One region of the Leisingera sp. M658 genome, then DNA from elsewhere that is predicted to be linked to it. Evidence: riboswitches for the same ligand, from Rfam matches in the RefSeq annotation. Region 1 holds a riboswitch; the other holds the start of a gene.
The links. Region 1 has a riboswitch for cobalamin ahead of K3724_RS16290 (TonB-dependent siderophore receptor). Riboswitches for the same ligand answer to the same signal wherever they lie in the genome.
Positions count from the first base shown of each region.

Region 1 (4,212 bases):
GCGCGCAGGATCTTGCCCGCAAGGGTCTTGCTGCCGGAAGTGAAACCGTTAGCGGCATAAAGCGCGGCGCGCGGCGCCTCCGGCCCGGTGTACTCGAACGTTTCCAACTGCTGGTCATAGTCTGCCAGCAGTGCGCGGGCCGCGTCTTCACGGCCCAGAACCTCCCCCATCTGCAGGATGCGCGCGCGCACATCCTGCAGCGAGCTGGCGGGCTCGAACACCACCACCGGCACGCCAAGACGGCGCAGCATATCCGTGGTGGCCGGTGTCGAATAGGCGCCGGCAATCACCAGGTCGGGCCGCAGCAAATAAATCTCCTCTGCCAGCCCGTGGTTGGCGGGATAGGCCATGGCCGCGTCAGCCATAGCCGAGGCGCGTGTGTCCCGCGCGATGTAGGAGACCGAGGCCAGCTGGCCAGGTGCCGCAAGCAGCATCGCCAGCTGGTCAGTGCAAAGGTTCATCGACACCACGCGCGACGGCCCGGCAAAAGCACCGGTGGCGGCCCACAAAAGGACCAGGACTATGCCGGACAGCCTGCGCATGGGTCAGAACGAGGCCCTTACGCCGATATAGGCAGCGCGGCCGCGCTTGGCATAGCCCCAGACGTCCGCGTAGTCCTCATCGAACAGGTTGGTGACACGCCCGTTCAGCACCACGTTATCTGTCAGCTCATACTGAGCAGCCACATCAACGGTGGTGTAATCCGGCAGCTCAGCTGTGGCAAAGGAGCCAAAGAACTGGCTGTCCCAATTGCCTGCCACATGCCGGATGTCTGCGGTGACAGAGCCACGGCCATTGAAAGTATCCAGTGTGGCACTCAGCAGAAGCTCGTGCTCCGGACGGCGGATCTCGACCGAGCCATTAGGGTTGGTGGCGTCCAGATAGGTGTAGGACAGGCGCAGATCGAGATATTCGGTGGCTTTCAGGCTTGCTGCCAGCTCAACACCTTTGCGATCACTGTCCCCGGCTTGGTTGCGGTAGGAGAACGTGGTTGCGTTCACCATGTAGCTCTCGATCTCTCCCGTCAGGGTTTCGTCAAAATAGGTCACATCGACCAGCCCGCGCCCCTGCAGGAACGGTACCTCGACCCCGAAATCGAAGCTGTGGTTTTCTTCGGGCTGCAAGCTCTGATTGCCAAGGTAGGTGGTGGCGCCGAATGTGCTGTTGGCAAACAGCTCAAAGTAAGACGGGTTCACGATCCCTGTCCCGGCAGAGCTGTGCAGCCGCACGCCGCTGCCTGCGAAGGTATAAGAGGCACTGGCCGTCCAGCTGGTTGCGTCTTCGAATACGCTGTTGTTGTCGTGGCGCACCCCAAGCTGCAGATCCAGACCATTGGCAAAGCTGCCGCGGTATTCCAGGGCAATCGAATTGGTTTCGCGCGCAAAGGCCGGGTTGGAACTGCTGGAGTCCTCTTCCCATTCCAGCATCGCGTTCAGAAGGTGGTCTGCCTGATCCGCCGGCTGCCCGTCCAGGCCGAAGCTCAGCAGATATTTTGCTGCTTCAGTCTTGGTCTCGGTCGGGGTGCCGCCATTGAAGGAGCGGTCAAAGTCTGTGCGTTCCAGCGACAACCGATGCTTCAGACGGCCGCCCAAGGTGTCCAGTTCAGCATAGACTTGGGTCAGTTGCTCATCGCGGTCACTGAATTGCGTGGGATCATCCACGACATAGCTAGCCGCATCCGTTGCAGTGAAAGAGGTGCTGTCGCTGTCATAGCGCTCATCCGAGGTGCGGACGTTGAAGCCGAGCTTCAGCCGGTCGGTGACGAGGTAATCGCCTTTCAGCTGCAGTGTATTGCGGCGGATGCCGTCCTCTTCGCCGCCATCGCCGGAGGCATCGTAGCCGTCGTCATTGTCATGGGCGAGGCTGAAGGAAAGGCCGCCGCGCTCGGTCCGTGACGAGATCCGCGCCGACGCCCGGTAGCCGTCCGAACCCGCCTCGGCGCTGCCGCCATATTCGGTGCCGATGCCGCCGGTCTTGGTGATGATGTTGATCACACCGGCCGAGGCATTGGAGCCGTAGAACACCGATTGCGGGCCGCGCAGGACCTCGATCCGCTCGATATTGGCTGTGTCCAGGCCGGACAGGATGTACTCGCTGTCACCGCCCGAGGCTTCGACACCGTCGATCAGGATCAGCGTGTGATTGGCTTCGGCGCCGCGGATGCGAACCTGGGTAAAGCTGTCGCCGGAGCCGTTTATCATCAGGCCGGGAACGGAACGCAGCGCGTCCTGCACGGTGCTGATGCCGCGGTCTTTGATTTCTTCGCTGGTCAGAACTGAGACGGAGCGGCCGTATTTCCGGGCCTCAACCGGTGTGAAGCCGCCGGAGATGATAATCTCCGCCAGGTCGGTGACCTCTGGATCCTGGGCGGTTGCGATTGCGGGGGTGACGGCCAGGGCCGCGGCCAGGGTCAAGCTTGCCTTGCGCATATTCCATTCCTCCCGGCCCGCGCAACAATCGCAGGCCAAGTGACTGCCCAAGCGGGCAGTGTATTCGGGTCGGGTCTTTGGAAGGCTTTGCCTCCGCAGACGGTGAAAACTGCCACCACTACGGAAATCCGTTATCTACGGCGCGCCCCGCACCGGGATAGGGTGATCATCCTGGCAGGTCTCCTGACTCGCGGGTCGAAGCTTTGCCGCGCCTTCCCGCCCCTTGGGGCAGTGGCATTTCGCAGCATTGCTCTCCGCTCACAGTTGCGGGGGCAGTCACGGATTCAGCGCCTGTTGGCTACACTTCACCGTGTTCCCTTTTACCCGGGTGGTCTCCCAGCCGGACCAGAATGTCCGGGACTTAGGCAAACTGGAATTGTTCTGTCAAGCGGAAGCAAACTCAACCGAGGTTTCTATGGATTGACTTCAGGATGGAATGATAAAAACAAATGTTTGAATTTAGGGGCTTACGTCCGGAAAATCTCCGTGAAGAAATTTGGTTTTGAGCACTGGGGATGCGGCTTTAGTTCAAAAAAAGGAGTATGCCGAACCGCGGCCGATACTGCTGTTCAATCTCAAGCGGGACTTAGGAAGCGAGATCTTGCATTGCAGGCAAGCCCGTCATTGCTCCTTTCCAATGCCCGTGGAAAACTGGAAGGTCCACATTCTGCAAGTAGTGTCAAAAGTGTTTCCTTTTGCCCTGTCTGTTTGCAGCCGCGGTGAATGAAAGGCGTCTCCGCACTTCGGGCATTGCCCACCAAAACATCGCTGAACCATGCCTAACCCTCGGCACTTCCTTTTACCGTGCAGCGGGCGGTTTCCGGCAGTGCAGCGGGCCGACGCGCTGCACGCGTGCCGCGAGAATTCGGCACTTCTGCAATGGGCTCGAACCAACCCTCCCACCCAAAAAAAAAGCCCCGCAGACACCTGCGGGGCTTTCGTTTTCAGCAGCCGTGAGGCCGGGGAGATTACTCGTCGCCCGACTTCAGTGCGGCGCCCAGGATGTCGCCCAGCGATGCGCCGGAGTCCGAGGAGCCATACTGTTCCACAGCTTCTTTCTCTTCTGCAATCTCGCGTGCCTTGATCGACAGGCCCAGACGGCGGGTCTTGGAGTCGACGTTGGTGACGCGGACGTCGACCTTGTCGCCAACCGAGAAGCGCTCGGGGCGCTGGTCGGCACGGTCGCGCGCCAGGTCGGAGCGGCGGATGAAGGACTTCATGCCTTCGTATTCCACCTCAACGCCGCCGTCTTCGATCGCGGTCACGTTCACGGTCACGATCGAGCCGCGCTTCACGCCGCCAACCGCTTCTGCAAACTTGTCGCCGCCCAGAGCTTTGATCGACAGCGAGATACGCTCTTTGTCGACGTCCACTTCGGAAACAACGGCCGAAACCATGTCGCCTTTGCGGTAGTTCTGGATCGCTTCTTCACCGCGCTCGTCCCAGGACAGGTCGGAGAGGTGAACCATGCCGTCGATGTCGCCGTCGAGACCAATGAACAGACCGAATTCGGTGATGTTCTTGACTTCGCCTTCGACCTCGGTGCCTTCCGGGTTGGCTTCGGAGAAGACTTCCCACGGGTTGCGCATGGTCTGCTTGAGGCCCAGGGACACGCGGCGCTTGGCACCGTCGATTTCCAGAACCATGACGTCGACTTCCTGGGAAGTGGAGACGATTTTGCCCGGGTGGACGTTCTTCTTGGTCCAGGACATCTCGGAGACGTGCACCAGACCTTCGACGCCCGGCTCCAGCTCAACAAATGCACCGTAATCGGTGATGTTGG
Region 1 is NZ_CP083546.1:3,316,655-3,320,866, forward strand. Features, by position in the region: gene K3724_RS16285 (ABC transporter substrate-binding protein) at 1-542, opposite strand, end outside; gene K3724_RS16290 (TonB-dependent siderophore receptor) at 546-2,429, opposite strand; cobalamin riboswitch at 2,585-2,794, opposite strand; gene rpsA (30S ribosomal protein S1) at 3,398-4,212, opposite strand, start outside.

Region 2 (4,212 bases), 2.1 Mb from region 1:
CACCTGGCCAGGGATTATGATCCGGGACACGATGTCTGCGCCAATCAGGAACACCGCCCCGGTCAGCGCCGCGGCCGGCATCAGCCTGCGATGCCCGGGACCAACCAGGAACCGCGCCGCATGCGGGATCACCAGGCCGACAAAGCCGATCGAGCCGACAATCGACACCATCACCGCTGTGGTCAGCGCGGTGGCAAAGATCAGGATAACTTGCACCCGCCGCACCGGAATGCCCAGCGAGGCTGCTGAATCGGTGCCAAAGGTAAAGGCATCCAGCGCCCGCGCATGGAACCGGCAGACGACCCAGCCCGCCAGCGCCAGCGGCACTGCCAGCCACACGTCCGGCCAGCGCACCCCGCCCATATTGCCCATCAGCCAGAACATGATGCCGCGGGCCTGATCGGCGTTGGCGGATTTGGCGATGATGAAGGCCGTCAGCGCGTTGAACAGCTGCGAGCCTGCAATACCGGCCAGCACGATTTGCGCTGCCGCAGCGCGGCTGCCGCCGGCCCCGGCGGCCCGGGCCAGAACGGCAACAAAGCCAAAGGCCAGCAGCGCGCCGTTAAAAGCCCCAAAGGACAACGACAGCGCACCGCCGCCAAGCCCTGCAATGGTCACCGCAACCGCCCCGGTCGAGGCGCCGGCGGAAATGCCCAGGATATAGGGGTCTGCCAGCGCATTGCGCAGCAGGGCCTGCAGCACCACGCCCGCCACCGCCAGCGCCGCCCCGCAGGCCCCCGCCACAAGCGCACGCGGCAGCCGGTAACTCCAGATAATGCCTTGATCTATCGGATCAACCGGCAGCCCTGCCCCGGCCAGCTTATTGGCCAGAACCGACAGCACAAGGTCAGGCGCAAGCGCGGTTTCCCCGATCATTGCGCCTGCCAGAACCGCCGCAATCAGCACCGGCAAGGCCAGGCACGCGCCCTTGACGCCCTGCCATGTGATTGCAGCGGCTGCACTCACTGGCTGGTGCCGATCACGCTGAGTTCAGCAGCCAGATCCTCCAGCGCCGGAATGGCACGGATGGTGGCATCCATCGCCTGGGCGTCCATCACAACGATACGGTTGTTCTTGACTGCATCCATCTGGCTCGCCACCGGATCATTGCGCAGGAAGTCCAGCTTCTTTTCATAGTCATCCGCGGCAAAGCGGCGGCGGTCCATGCGGGCAATCACAATCACCGTCGGATTGGCCTTGGCGATGGTCTCCCAGCCGACTGTCGGCCATTCCTCGTCGGTCTCAACGACATTACGCAGGCCCAGCTGCTGCATCATGTAGCCTGGCGCGCCCTTCTGGCCGGCCACAAACGGGTCGCTTTCCATCTCGGGCGACGAGAACCAGAACACGGCAGAGGCATCTTCCAGCGCGACCTGCTGCGCCTTGGCAACCGCCGCAGCCTCGCGCGCCTTGTAATCGGCAACCAGTTCGGCGCCCTTTTCAGCCTCGCCAAAGATCGCCGCCAGTTCTTCGATCCCCTGATACAGGCTGCCGGTGGTGAACATCTGCGTGCGGGTGCCGTCACCGCCGGTGGTGTTGTCCTTGCCGACGCAATCGGCGGGCATCACATAGGTCGGAATGCCGAGGTCATGAAACTGCTCGCGCTTGGCTACGACGCCTTCGGGGCCGACGTGCCATTCGTATTGCGCTGCCACCAGACCGGGGCGTTTTGCCACGACGCTTTCAAAGCTTGGGTCGTTGTCGGCCAGACGGTCGATCTTGGCATTCATGTCTGCGTATTCGGGCAGCACGTCGTTGAACCAGACCGAGGTGCCCAGCACCTTATCGCCCAGCCCCAGCGCATAAAGCACTTCGGTCGCCGCCTGGCCAACCGTTACCGAAGACGCTGCCGGCGCCTCGAAGGTGACCGACTGGCCGCAGTTTTCTATGGTCAGCGGAAAGGTTTCGCCGGCCGCCGCAGCCTGTGCGGCAGCGATGAAGGAAAGGCCGATCAGGCCGGAACGCAAAAACATGATATTCGATCTCCATGTGTCAATGACCGGAGAACGGGTGAAAGGGCATTGACCGGTAAGGCTGAGGGTCTGGCCCCCGCTTGCGGCACCGGAAAACGGCGGCGCATCTTACCGGCAACCTCCCCGGACAACCCCGCCCGGTGTCTTTCGGTTTTCACCGGCAGGTCTCCTGACTGGCGGGTCAATGACTGTGCCGTCTTCCCGGACCGTTTGGTCCAGTGACGTCATGGCACAGCTCTCGCCGCCTACAGTTGCGGGGGCAGTTCCGTTTGGCGCCGGCAGGCACCGCGGATTCCCTCTTAGCCCTTTCGGGACCGGTAAAGCGCGGGTAGCGCATCCCTTTCGTTGCGGCAAGAAAAAGTTTTGATGCAGAGGGAATTCTGCAAACCGGGCGCAGCCAGAGCAACTGGGCTGCGTCTTGTCCGGATGACGGCCCTGCCCGGTTATTCAACCACGATCAGATCGGTATCCATCGCCTTGAGCATGTCCTTGATGGCCTGCGGCGGCTGCGCGTCCGTATAGAAGACCTCGAATTTTGTATCCTTGCCGACCGACACCGGTGCGCGCTTGTTGAACTTGTCATGATCGGCCACAACAATCCGGACCTGCGCATTGGCCGCCGCGACACGGGCCAGGTTTGCCTCTTCGAGATCATGCAGCATAAAGCCCAGTTCGGCATTGATCGCCCCGGCCGAAAAGATGGCAAACTGCACGTTCAGCCGCCGCACCAGATCCAGCGCTTCGGCCCCGAAAGCACCGCCGTCATGCGGGCGCAGCTCGCCGCCCGCCAGAAACACCCGGTTGTTGTTGCGCGATGCCAGCGCATGTGCCACCAGCACGGAATTGGTCACCACAAAGAGGTTCGACCGCTGCCGCAGCTCCTGCGCCACATAAGCGGTGGTGGAGCCGACATCCAAAAAGACCGAATCCCCGTCGCTGATGGTCTTGGCAACCTCGATGGCCAGACGCTGCTTTTCTGAGGCGTGTGTGTCCATCCGGTTTTGCAGCGGCAGCTCGTTCACATCTTCAACCAGATGCACCCCGCCGTGCACCTTGCGGACCGCTTGGGCATCCTCCAGCGTGCGGATATTGCGCCGGATGGTTTCATTGGACACACCCAGCCTGCCGGCCAGATAGCTGACCCGGCAGGACCCGCCTGCCTGCTGCAGCGCCCGCAGGATTTCCTCTTCGCGCTGATTGGTGGTTTTGCGGCTTTTGGTCATTGGGCCTCCTGTTGTGTTGCTACGCCAGAAAGCCACAAAAAACAACACATGAGGCCTCGGATACCGCGCCTGTTCGCCTCAAAACGCACTTTCCTCGAGGTGATTGTGGCTTATTGTGGTTTTTTATTGACTGATCGGCACAATCGCCGCACCATCATAACAGCCGACGCCAAGAATCGCACAAAATGCCACATATCAGGGAATTCCTTATGCTGAGAAACTTCAACGCTTTGGGAGCCGTGGCGCTGACAGCCGCCGTTTCCGCTTCATCCGCCTGGGCCGCCGAGTCCTCCGACCCCATTAAACTGACCTTGCACGACTGGTCCGGCCAGTTGATCAACACCAAGATCATGGGCAGCATCCTGCAGGAGGCAGGGTATAACATCGAATATGTCCAGGCAGACTATATCGCGCAGTTTGCCGGGCTGAAGACCGGCGATCTGCATCTGGCGATGGAAATCTGGGAGACCACCGGGCGCGAGGCGCTGGACGACGCAACCGCTTCGGGCAAAGTTGTCAATGCCGGCGAAACCGGACTGATGGCGATCGAGGAATGGTGGTACCCCCCTATATGAAAGACCGCTGCCCCGGCCTGCCCGACTGGCAGGCGCTGAAGGACTGCGCCGAGGAATTCGCAACTGCGGAAACCTCGCCCTACGGGCGCTATGTCGGCGGCCCGGTCACCTGGGGCGGTTTTGACGAGGAACGCGTCGAGGCGCTGGAGCTGGAATTTGAAGTGGTTCACGCAGGCACCGACGCCGCACTGTTTGCCGAACTGGAATCCGCCTATCAGCGCCAGGACCCGATTGTCCTGTGGGTATATGTGCCGCACTGGGCGCCAGCCAAATACGACGGTGAATTCGTGGAGTTCCCGCCCTATTCCGCGGAATGCTACGCCGATCCTGCGGCGGGGGTGAACCCGGATCTGGCCTATGATTGCGGCAAGCCGCGCGGCCCGATCTGGAAAGCCGCTTGGGCAGGGCTGCCGGAAAAATGGCCGGGCGCCTATGAGATCG
Region 2 is NZ_CP083546.1:1,055,591-1,059,802, reverse strand. Features, by position in the region: gene K3724_RS05345 (iron ABC transporter permease) at 1-966, opposite strand, end outside; gene K3724_RS05340 (ABC transporter substrate-binding protein) at 963-1,973, opposite strand; cobalamin riboswitch at 2,115-2,307, opposite strand; gene K3724_RS05335 (DeoR/GlpR family DNA-binding transcription regulator) at 2,417-3,196, opposite strand; partial or broken gene K3724_RS23955 (ABC transporter substrate-binding protein) at 3,382-4,212, shown strand, end outside.
Region 2: another riboswitch for cobalamin. It lies ahead of K3724_RS05340 (ABC transporter substrate-binding protein); the one in region 1 lies ahead of K3724_RS16290 (TonB-dependent siderophore receptor).